Linked DNA regions of Bryobacter aggregatus MPL3. The protein of the gene in region 1 interacts with the protein of each later gene in a pairwise test. Links are inferred from orthologs where the notes say so. Each region holds a gene or a part of one and is shown on either strand. Other genes may lie near its edges.

The links. Proteins that work in one complex are often made in the same cells at the same time.
Region 2: the proteins of secA (region 1) and M017_RS0117385 interact in binary tests that used the Escherichia coli proteins (3 or more experiments, as listed by UniProt). The link is inferred for Bryobacter aggregatus MPL3 from one-to-one orthologs.

The regions. Positions count from the first base shown.
Region 1 is NZ_JNIF01000003.1:301,260-306,516, forward strand. The notes cover bases 705-4,109. They hold secA (preprotein translocase subunit SecA), read left to right. Parts: upstream 705-1,080; coding sequence 1,081-3,909; downstream 3,910-4,109. Other genes in these bases: M017_RS0101755 (DUF6582 domain-containing protein), read left to right, coding at 738-986; M017_RS0101765 (hypothetical protein), read left to right, coding at 3,916-4,109. In the rest of the region: M017_RS0101745 (C25 family cysteine peptidase), read left to right, coding at 1-335; M017_RS0101750 (YnfA family protein), read right to left, coding at 332-655; more of M017_RS0101765, read left to right, coding at 4,110-4,824; M017_RS0101770 (DUF190 domain-containing protein), read right to left, coding at 4,821-5,156; M017_RS0101775 (efflux RND transporter permease subunit), read right to left, coding at 5,153-5,257. UniProt on the Escherichia coli protein: Required for protein export, interacts with the SecYEG preprotein conducting channel.
Region 2 is NZ_JNIF01000003.1:3,753,233-3,756,938, reverse strand. What follows is about bases 97-2,776. They hold M017_RS0117385 (acyl-CoA thioesterase), read left to right. Parts: upstream 97-1,068; coding sequence 1,069-1,485; downstream 1,486-2,776. Other genes in these bases: M017_RS0117380 (SpoIID/LytB domain-containing protein), read left to right, coding at 1,448-2,776; M017_RS0117390 (M16 family metallopeptidase), read right to left, coding at 97-1,026. Also shown: more of M017_RS0117390, read right to left, coding at 1-96; more of M017_RS0117380, read left to right, coding at 2,777-3,490; M017_RS0117375 (PEP-CTERM sorting domain-containing protein), read left to right, coding at 3,600-3,706.

The sequences.
Region 1 (5,257 bases):
TTGCCTGTAAAACTGGATGCATTCTCGGCCCAGGGGCGGTGACCTTTGGAGTGGCAGCCTGGCTGGGATTCACCATCAGCGTGGCGGTCCTCAGCCCTCATAAAGGGATCGACCCGATTGGCGATGCCATCGTTGCCGGACTCTCCGGTCTCCGTTTGGGCCAGACAATGCAACAATGCCGCGACGAGTTGTACGCCCAGCTGGATTCGGTCGTTACCGACTATGACACCGGAAGATACAGCAGCCACCCGAACGCCGCCCTCAAATACTTTGCCGCGCTCGCCATGCGCGACCACATCGTGCTGCACGGCACCACACACTTCGCCCCGCTTTAGCTGCGCGGCCCCAGCAAAATCAGTCCGGCACCCAACAGGCACACCAGTACGCCGCTCAGGTCCCAGCGATCGGGACGAACGCCCTCCACACCCCACATCCACAACAGCGAGCTCAAAATATAAATCCCGCCATAAGCGGCGAAGGCCCGTCCCGCACTTGCCGCCTCCACGCGCGTCAACGCGAGTGCAAATACGGCCAACGCTGCCAGGCCAGGCAACACCCACCCGGCGCTCTTCCCTTCCCGCTGCCACACCCAGAACGCAAAACACCCGCCGATCTCGCAAAGTGCCGCTAACAAATACCAAGCAAAGTTCGCCAAAAGAAATCCTTCCCTGCCTCCAAAGTATGACGCGCGGCTCGCGGTTGAAACGTCCAGCCGCTCCGCACTTTCTCCCATACAAATGGCAAAACTCACCACAGAACAACGCAAACACATTCCGGAAAAGCAATTCGCATTTCCGGAAGCAGAAAAAGAACCGCTGGAAAACGCAGCGCATGTTCGCAACGCAGTGGCCCGTTTCAATCAGGTGAAAGGAGTGAGCGATGCGGAACGTGACGCTGCCTGGCGCCGCATCGAAGCCGCAGCCAAGAAGTTTGGTGTCACCCTGCAAGAAAAGTCCTGGAAAGATCTGCCAGCGGTCAAAAAGTAAAAGCGGTCCTAACCATTCGTTCAGCCACCCCCTCCCCGATTCTCCAGTCAAGCAATCGGCCCCCACTGCTAAACTGAAATAGAAATAGATACTTATGGTCGATGCCGTTCTCGCAAAGATCTTCGGCACCAAGCATGAGCGTGAAGTCAAGCGCATCAAGCCCAAGGTCGAAGCGATCAACAATCTCGAACCCGCGATGCAGAAACTTTCTGACGCGGAGCTCGCAGCAAAAACTACCGAATTCAAGCAACGCTTGGCGAACGGCGAAACCCTCGACGATCTACTCGTAGAAGCGTTTGCGGTCTGTCGTGAGGCAGGGCGGCGCGTGCTGAACATGCGTCATTTTGACGTGCAATTGATTGGCGGCGCGGTGCTTCACCAAGGGAAAATCGCGGAAATGCGCACCGGTGAAGGCAAAACCCTCGTCGCCACGCTGCCCTGCTACCTGAATGCCCTCGAAGGCAAAGGCGTCCACGTCATCACGGTCAACGATTACCTGGCCAAACGTGACTCGGAATGGATGGGCCGCATTCATACCTTCCTCGGCCTGACCATCGGTTGCATCACGCACGACATCACCGAAGAAGAGCGCCGCAACGCCTATGCTTGCGACATCACCTACGGCACCAATAACGAATTTGGCTTCGATTATCTGCGCGACAACATGAAGTTCCGCATCGAATCCTGCGTCCAGCGCGAACATAATTTCGCGATTGTGGACGAAGTCGACTCGATCCTGATCGACGAATCGCGTACGCCGCTCATCATCTCCGGCCCGAGCGAAGAATCCACCGACAAGTACTACCGCATCAACACGATCATCCCCAAGCTAGTGCGCGGCGAAGTGATCGAAGGCCGTGAGGCAGGCGAAAAGTTCTACACCGGTGACTACACAGTCGATGAAAAGCAGCGCAACGTCGCCCTCACCGAAGAAGGCGTGCATAAGGTCGAACGCCTGCTGAACTGCGGCAACCTCTACGACATCGAGAACATGGAACTGAACCACCATGTCCAGCAAGGCCTGCGCGCCGCGGTGCTGTACCAGCGCGATCGCGAATACGTTGTGCAGAATGGCGAAGTCGTCATTGTCGACGAGTTCACCGGCCGTCTGATGCCCGGACGCCGCTGGTCCGATGGCCTGCACCAGGCCGTCGAGGCGAAGGAAGGCGTCAAGATCGAACGCGAGAATCAGACCCTCGCCACCATCACCTTCCAGAACTACTTCCGCATGTACAAGAAGCTGGCCGGTATGACCGGTACAGCCGACACGGAAGCCGCCGAATTCGGCAAGACCTATAAGCTCGACGTTGTCCAGATTCCGACCAACCAGTCAATGATCCGCAAGGATCTGAACGACATCGTCTATCGCACCGAAGAAGAGAAATACCGCAATGCCGCCGTTGAGATCAAGGCACTGCACGAGAAGGGCCAGCCCGTTCTCGTCGGCACGATCAGCGTCGAGAAGTCCGAAAAACTCTCTGCCGCCCTGCGCCGCGCCGGTGTCCGGCACGAAGTGCTGAACGCGAAGAATCACGAGCGCGAAGCCCACATCATCGCCCAGGCAGGCCGCAAGGGCGCCGTCACCGTCTCCACCAACATGGCCGGCCGCGGTACGGACATTCTGCTCGGTGGCAATGCTGAGTTCCTCGCCAAAGACCAGATGCACCGCGCCGGCAAAGATCCGGAAGGCGTGCACGCCGAAGAGTTCAAGGCGCTCTACGCGAGCATCAAGAAGGAAACCGACCTCGAGCACGATGAAGTCTCCCGTCTCGGCGGCCTTTTTGTTCTCGGCACCGAGCGTCACGAATCCCGCCGTATCGACAACCAGCTCCGCGGCCGCGCCGGCCGTCAGGGCGACCCTGGTGGCTCCCGCTTCTACCTCTCGCTGCAGGACGACCTGCTGCGTATTTTCGGTGGCGACAAGATCCAGGGCCTGATGCTCCGTCTCGGTATGGAGGAAGACGTACCGATCGAGTCGAGCCTAATCACCCGCCGCATTGAAGCAGCGCAGAAATCAGTCGAAGCAAATCACTTCTCGGCCCGTAAGCACCTGCTCGAATACGACGACGTCATGAACAAGCAGCGCCAGGCCGTCTACGGGTTGCGCCGCGCCATGCTGACCGGCGTCGAGCAGAAGGAACGCATCCGCGAGATGGTCACCAGCATTGCTGGCTCCTTTATCGATGCGCGTCTGCCCGAAGGCGTCCGCAGTGAAGAGTGGGATTTCGCTGGTCTTGAAGCCGACGTGCTCAACCAGTTCGGTCTCAAGATCAATACGGCCTCTTATGAGGATTACGGCCGCGAGGCGATCGAGCAGGAGATCATCGGACAGCTCAACGCCCGTTATGACGAGAAGGAATTGCTGATCGGCTCGGAGGCCATGCGCGAAACCGAGCGCTACATCGTCCTCAACATCATCGACAACCAGTGGAAGGACCATCTTCTCTCGATGGACCACCTGAAGGAGGGCATCTACCTCCGCGGCTACGGCCAGAAGGATCCGCTGATCGAGTACAAGAAGGAAAGCTTCACGCTCTTCCAGGACATGATGGCGCGCATGGAAGATGAGGCAGTGAAATTCCTCTATTCGATGCAAGTAACCGATCAGGACGGGAACATTTTGACCCGTGCGCCCATCCAAATCGATGAGGATGGCGATTTGTACTCGGACGGCGACGACGAAGAGTACGAAGAGGCACCGGTACCCGTGGCAGCCCCCGTGGCTCCGCCCCCGGCCATCGCCGACTTCACGCGCAATATCCAGCGCAAGAAGGAGAAGGAGCTCGAAGCTCTGCAGTACATTGGCGGCGACACTTCTACTTCTTCCAAACCGCAGCCTGTGGTCAAGGGCGCAAAGATCGGCCGCAATGATCTTTGTCCCTGCGGCAGCGGCAAAAAATACAAAAAGTGCCACGGAGCTTAGACCGCGATGGTAGTACCCGCCCTGTTCCTGTTAGCAACGATTCTTCCCCCGTCGATTGACGATTGGAAGCGGACTGCGGCCAGCACGGCGGAAGCGCCCTTACCGGCGGTGGCAAAAGAATTTGGACTCACAGAATCCGAATCGGCCACCTACCAGTCGGGCGCCAAGAAATTCCATTTGGCGGCGTACCGGTTGAAGGATGTCACGGGCGCTGTCGCGCTCGAGCAAAGCCTGCAGGACCCCAAGCGCAAGGTATTCCGCCACCAGAACTATGTGTTTCAGACTCTCGAGGGCACCGCGCCCCGGGGAGCTATTGACGCGTATCTCTACCCGGCTCTCCCCAAGCTCGATCGCTCTGCGGCGCCCAACTTATTGGGCTATCACCCGGCCAAAGGCAGAAAAAGCGGAACAGAACGGCTGATCCTCGGTCCGGAATCCCTGCGCGCCTTTGAGCCCAGAATTCCTGTCGCCGCCGCGGGCTTCGATTTTGCCGGCGAGCTGCAATTGGCGCAATATATGACGCCAGAAGGCCTCGCGACCCTGGCGGTTCTCCGCTATCCGAATCACGCGATCGCCAAACAGCAGTTTCAGGCGCTCCGGCAAGTGGAAGGCGCAACGGCACTGCGGCAGGGGCCTCTGGTCGCCATGGTCCTGCCGAGCGGCAAGCCCCTGAGCGAGAAAACCGCAACGGATCTGGCCAGTACCGTGCAATATAAGGCGGAGGTCATGATGGACAAGGCTCCGGAGAAACCGCAGCCCAATCCCGGCAAGTTCATGATGGGCATCTTCAAGCTCTGCGGGATTCTGCTCGTCGCCTGCTTTGTCTTTGGGATGATCTTCGCGCTGATTCGCGCCTATGGCAGACACTGGTCCGGCCGCGATCACGAGCCGGAAATGACCAGCCTCGGCATCTAAACTGCCGGCGGCTCGCTGCTGATCACTTCTACATCCGCCAGAAAAATCAGCCCTTCTTTGACCAGCTTGCTGATCTCCGGCAGCACCTTGCGAATCTTCTCGTCGGTATCCACGGCGAAAATCACAATCGGCTTCTCATTGGTCACCCCAAACAGCCCCTTGCGATGGATGCGGCCATGGATGCCATAGCCCATCACGCCCTCGCAAACGGTAGCACCGGCTAATCCGCGCTTATGAAGAATCCGGATGATCGCCGCATACAAGGGTTCGCTGTGATGCCAATCCACATCCTCCACCACGATCTGCAGGCACTTCTTCATCTCGATTTTCATTTCGCTTCCTTTCTTCGCTCCACCAGATAGTAGAGGCTGGGCAGCGCAAGCAAGGTCAAAAATAGAGTGGAAGCAAGACCACCCACCACCACCGTCGCCAG
Region 2 (3,706 bases), 3.5 Mb from region 1 along the record:
CGATAGAACGTCGAACTTTGTGTCGTCCGGATCGAGAACGCTGGGCCGCTTATAGCCAATGGCGACCACCGGCTGCGACGGACTCTCCACCACCAGCCGCTTCTCTCCTTGTTGCGGCGTCTCCTGCGTGGCTGGCCGCGTCGGCTTCGGCCCTCCCACAAACTTGCCAAAGTACTTTTCCGCCAGCCGCTTCACTTCAACCGGATCCACGTCGCCGGCAATGGCGATCACCAGATTCGACGGCACATAGTAGATCTTGCGGAAGGCAAGAGCATCGGCGAGCCGGTAGCTCTCGATGTCGCTCGGGATGCCCGCCGGACCAGTGCGATAAGGACTGGTCGCAAAAGCCACACTCAACATTTCGTTAATCAGGCGCCCCGTCGGATCGGATTCGATGCGCATCCGGTACTCTTCGCGAATGACACCACGCTCGTTATAAAACTCACGGAAGACCGGGTTGATGAAGCGGTCCGATTCGAGGGCAAACCAGAGTTCCAACTTATTGGCGGGCATCGACATGATATAAGCCGTCTCATCGAGGCTGGTAAACGCGTTCAACCCAACCGCACCGTTCTCTTCGAGGATCTTGGTAAAGCGTTCCTTGTCGACAAAAGTACCCGCCTTCTCGATCGCCTTTTTGAGATTCTCCTCAAGCGTCTTTACCTTGGCGGCATCAGCCTGCCTGCCCTTGCCCCGTTCCGCGGAGAGCGCATCGTAGGCGACTTCCACCTGCGCCATCGCCAGCTTTTCCTGGGGAAAGTTCAAACTGCCGATGGTAGTGGTTCCCTTGAACGCCATGTGCTCAAACATGTGCGCGAGCCCAGCCTGGCCTTTGGGGTCATCCGCGCCCCCGGCATTGATACGGCTGAAAAAGCTCACAACGGGTGCCTGATGCCGCTCATAAATGACAAAGGTCACCCCATTGGCCAATTGAAATTCGGTCACCCGCTTCTCGATATCAGCCAGTTTCTGGCCCCACATCGCCGCAGGCAAGAGTACGGCCAGCGCCAAACTAAGTCTCTTCATGTGTGATCAATTATCCCATGCGCGATAACATTGAGAAACTGGATGCTTGAGAACACCACGCAGGTCCGGGTGCGTTATGCCGAGACCGATCAGATGGGCGTCGTCTACCACGCCAACTACGTTGTTTGGATGGAAGTCGGACGTGTCGAGGCCATGCGCGCGGCAGGCGTGAACTACGCCGAGATGGAGCGGGAGGGCGTGCGTGTCGCCGTGCTGGGAGTGGAAGTCAATTACAAATCCGCCGCTCGCTACGATGACCTGATCGACATCAAAACCACGGTGGTAGAAGTGCAAAGTCGCATGATGCGCATTGAATATGCCATCCTCCGGGCCAGTGACCAGCAGCTCCTGGCCACCGGTGCCACGCGGCATCTGTTCGTCAATTTGGAGATGAAGCCTGTCCGCTGTCCGGAGAAATACTATGCGGTTTTCACTGGCGCTTGTCTGCCTCGCACTTAGCGCTGCTCCTCGCGATCTGAAACCGGACTTCGCCGGGCGATCCGGCTCGGCCCTCCTTTTTGATCTTGAAACCAATGCGTTGGCTGGAGTTTGGAATCTTCCGCGCGCCAACACGACGCCCTTCCGGCCGGGCAGCGTCCTCAAACCATTCACCCTGGCCGCCTACATCGAAGCGGGTCTGTACCGGCAGAGCGACAAGGCCCCCGAACGCCTCGCCTATTCCGACAACGAGTATTTCGACAAGCTCGCCACCCGCATGGACAAGGAAGATCTGACCCGCGGTTACGCCCGCTTCGGACTGAACCAACAAGCCACAACCACCACACTGGCAAATCTGCTCGCCGCCGCACGCCGTCTTATCGCAAGATCGCGAGAAGAGCGGCTGCGTCCTGTCTTCGACGGGATGGAGCAAGCCGTCGAGTACGGCACCGCCCGTCTGGCGGCAGTCTCGTCTACCCAGGTTGCGGGCAAGACCGGCACCATGCGCGACTCCGCCGTTTTTCTCGGTTATGCTCCCGCCTCAAGACCCCGCTACATCCTGTTGATTCATCTGGACTCTGGCTCCGGTGGCGGCGACGCGGCACCCTTCGCCGCCAAAATCTTCGCCAGCCTTTTCTCCACCGCCGCTCCTCCCGATGACCCCAAATCCGTATCGATCCGCCTCTTCTGGCAGAACCCGCCCTCGCGATTGAACCTGAAGCCGGGCCATTACCCCGCAGGCACTCCCATCGAAGCGAATACCAGCCGGCTCAACGCGCCCGGCCCCCTGACCGTCGCCTTGCGCGACGGCCATTATCTCCTCACCACACAGGTGCCGCTCGAAGCCTATGTCGCCGCCGTGCTCGAAGGCGAAGCCGCTGCCTTCCAGCATCCTGCTTCGCTCGAAGCCATGGCAATCGCGGCGCGCACCTACGCCGCGCACTTTCGCGTTCGCAATGCCCGCCGCCACCCCGAGGAGGGGTTCGATTACTGTGACACCACCCATTGCCAGGACGCCCGTTTCACGGCAACCAAACACCAGCCCCTTCTCGATGCCGTGCAAGCGACCGAAGCAGAACTCCTCTGGTTCAACGGACAACCGGCAGCCGCTTACTACCATGCCGATTCCGGCGGCTGGCTCGAAGCATCCTCTGATGCGCCTTATCTCCTCCAACGCCGCGATCCCTGGTGGCAGGACACTCCCGCCTCCCGCTGGACCTGGACCATCAAAGCAACACAACTCGCTCAGGCCTTGAATCTGACCTTCATCACACAGAACTTCCGGGTTCGTGACAAGGACACATCGGGCCGCGCCCGCTCCCTTGATGTCTTTGGTCATCCGGCAGAAGCCGCCAGCTTCCGCATGGCAATAGGCCGCACGATGGGCTGGGAGAAATTGCCCTCACGGCTCTTTGAGGTCAAGCGTGAAGGAGCGATGTTGACCTTCACAGGCCGCGGACGCGGGCATGGAATCGGAATGCCGCAAAATAGCGCCGAAGCCATGGCGGCCAAAGGGAAAACCCGCGAGCAGATCCTGGCGGAGTATTATCCAGGCACCCGGATTTCGCCAGCCGCTTCCGGCTTATCCTGGCGCAGCTTGAAATCCCCCCGCATCACGCTGTACACCACCAATCTCACGCGCGACAAGGCGCTGCTCGCCGAGGCCGACCGGGAACTCCCCCTGCTCGAAGCCCTCACCGGATTTAAGGTCAATCCCACCCTTCGCGTCTTCCCCACCCGGGAGGCCTTTCGCGACGCAACCGGCATCAGCACCAAGGTGCAAGGAGCCACTCGCGGACGCGATATCAAACTGCCTCCCAATCCATCCCTTGCCACGCTGCGGCACGAACTGCTCCACGCCATCCTGGAGTCCAATACCAAGATTTCGCATCCAGAATGGTTTCGAGAAGGCCTGGTCCAGGCACTCCTCAACGAAAAAAGCCCGGAATCAGACCGGGCAGCCAAGCTCATTTACTTACATGGCAAAAAACATACAATCTCATACTGGATAAATGGACTACCCTAGCCAACTTAGTACCGGAACTTCTGGTACAAACTCGCATCGACATTTCTAAAACTTATCAATATACTCCCTCTGATCCCCCGAACTAGAGCAAGGAGTATAAATGATACTTTTGTTTTCGAGACAAATCGGCCTATCCTTACTAGCACTCACTCTCACAGCGAACGCCGCGACACTTGTCGTGGATCCGAACAATCCGCAAGGATGGACCTACGGCAA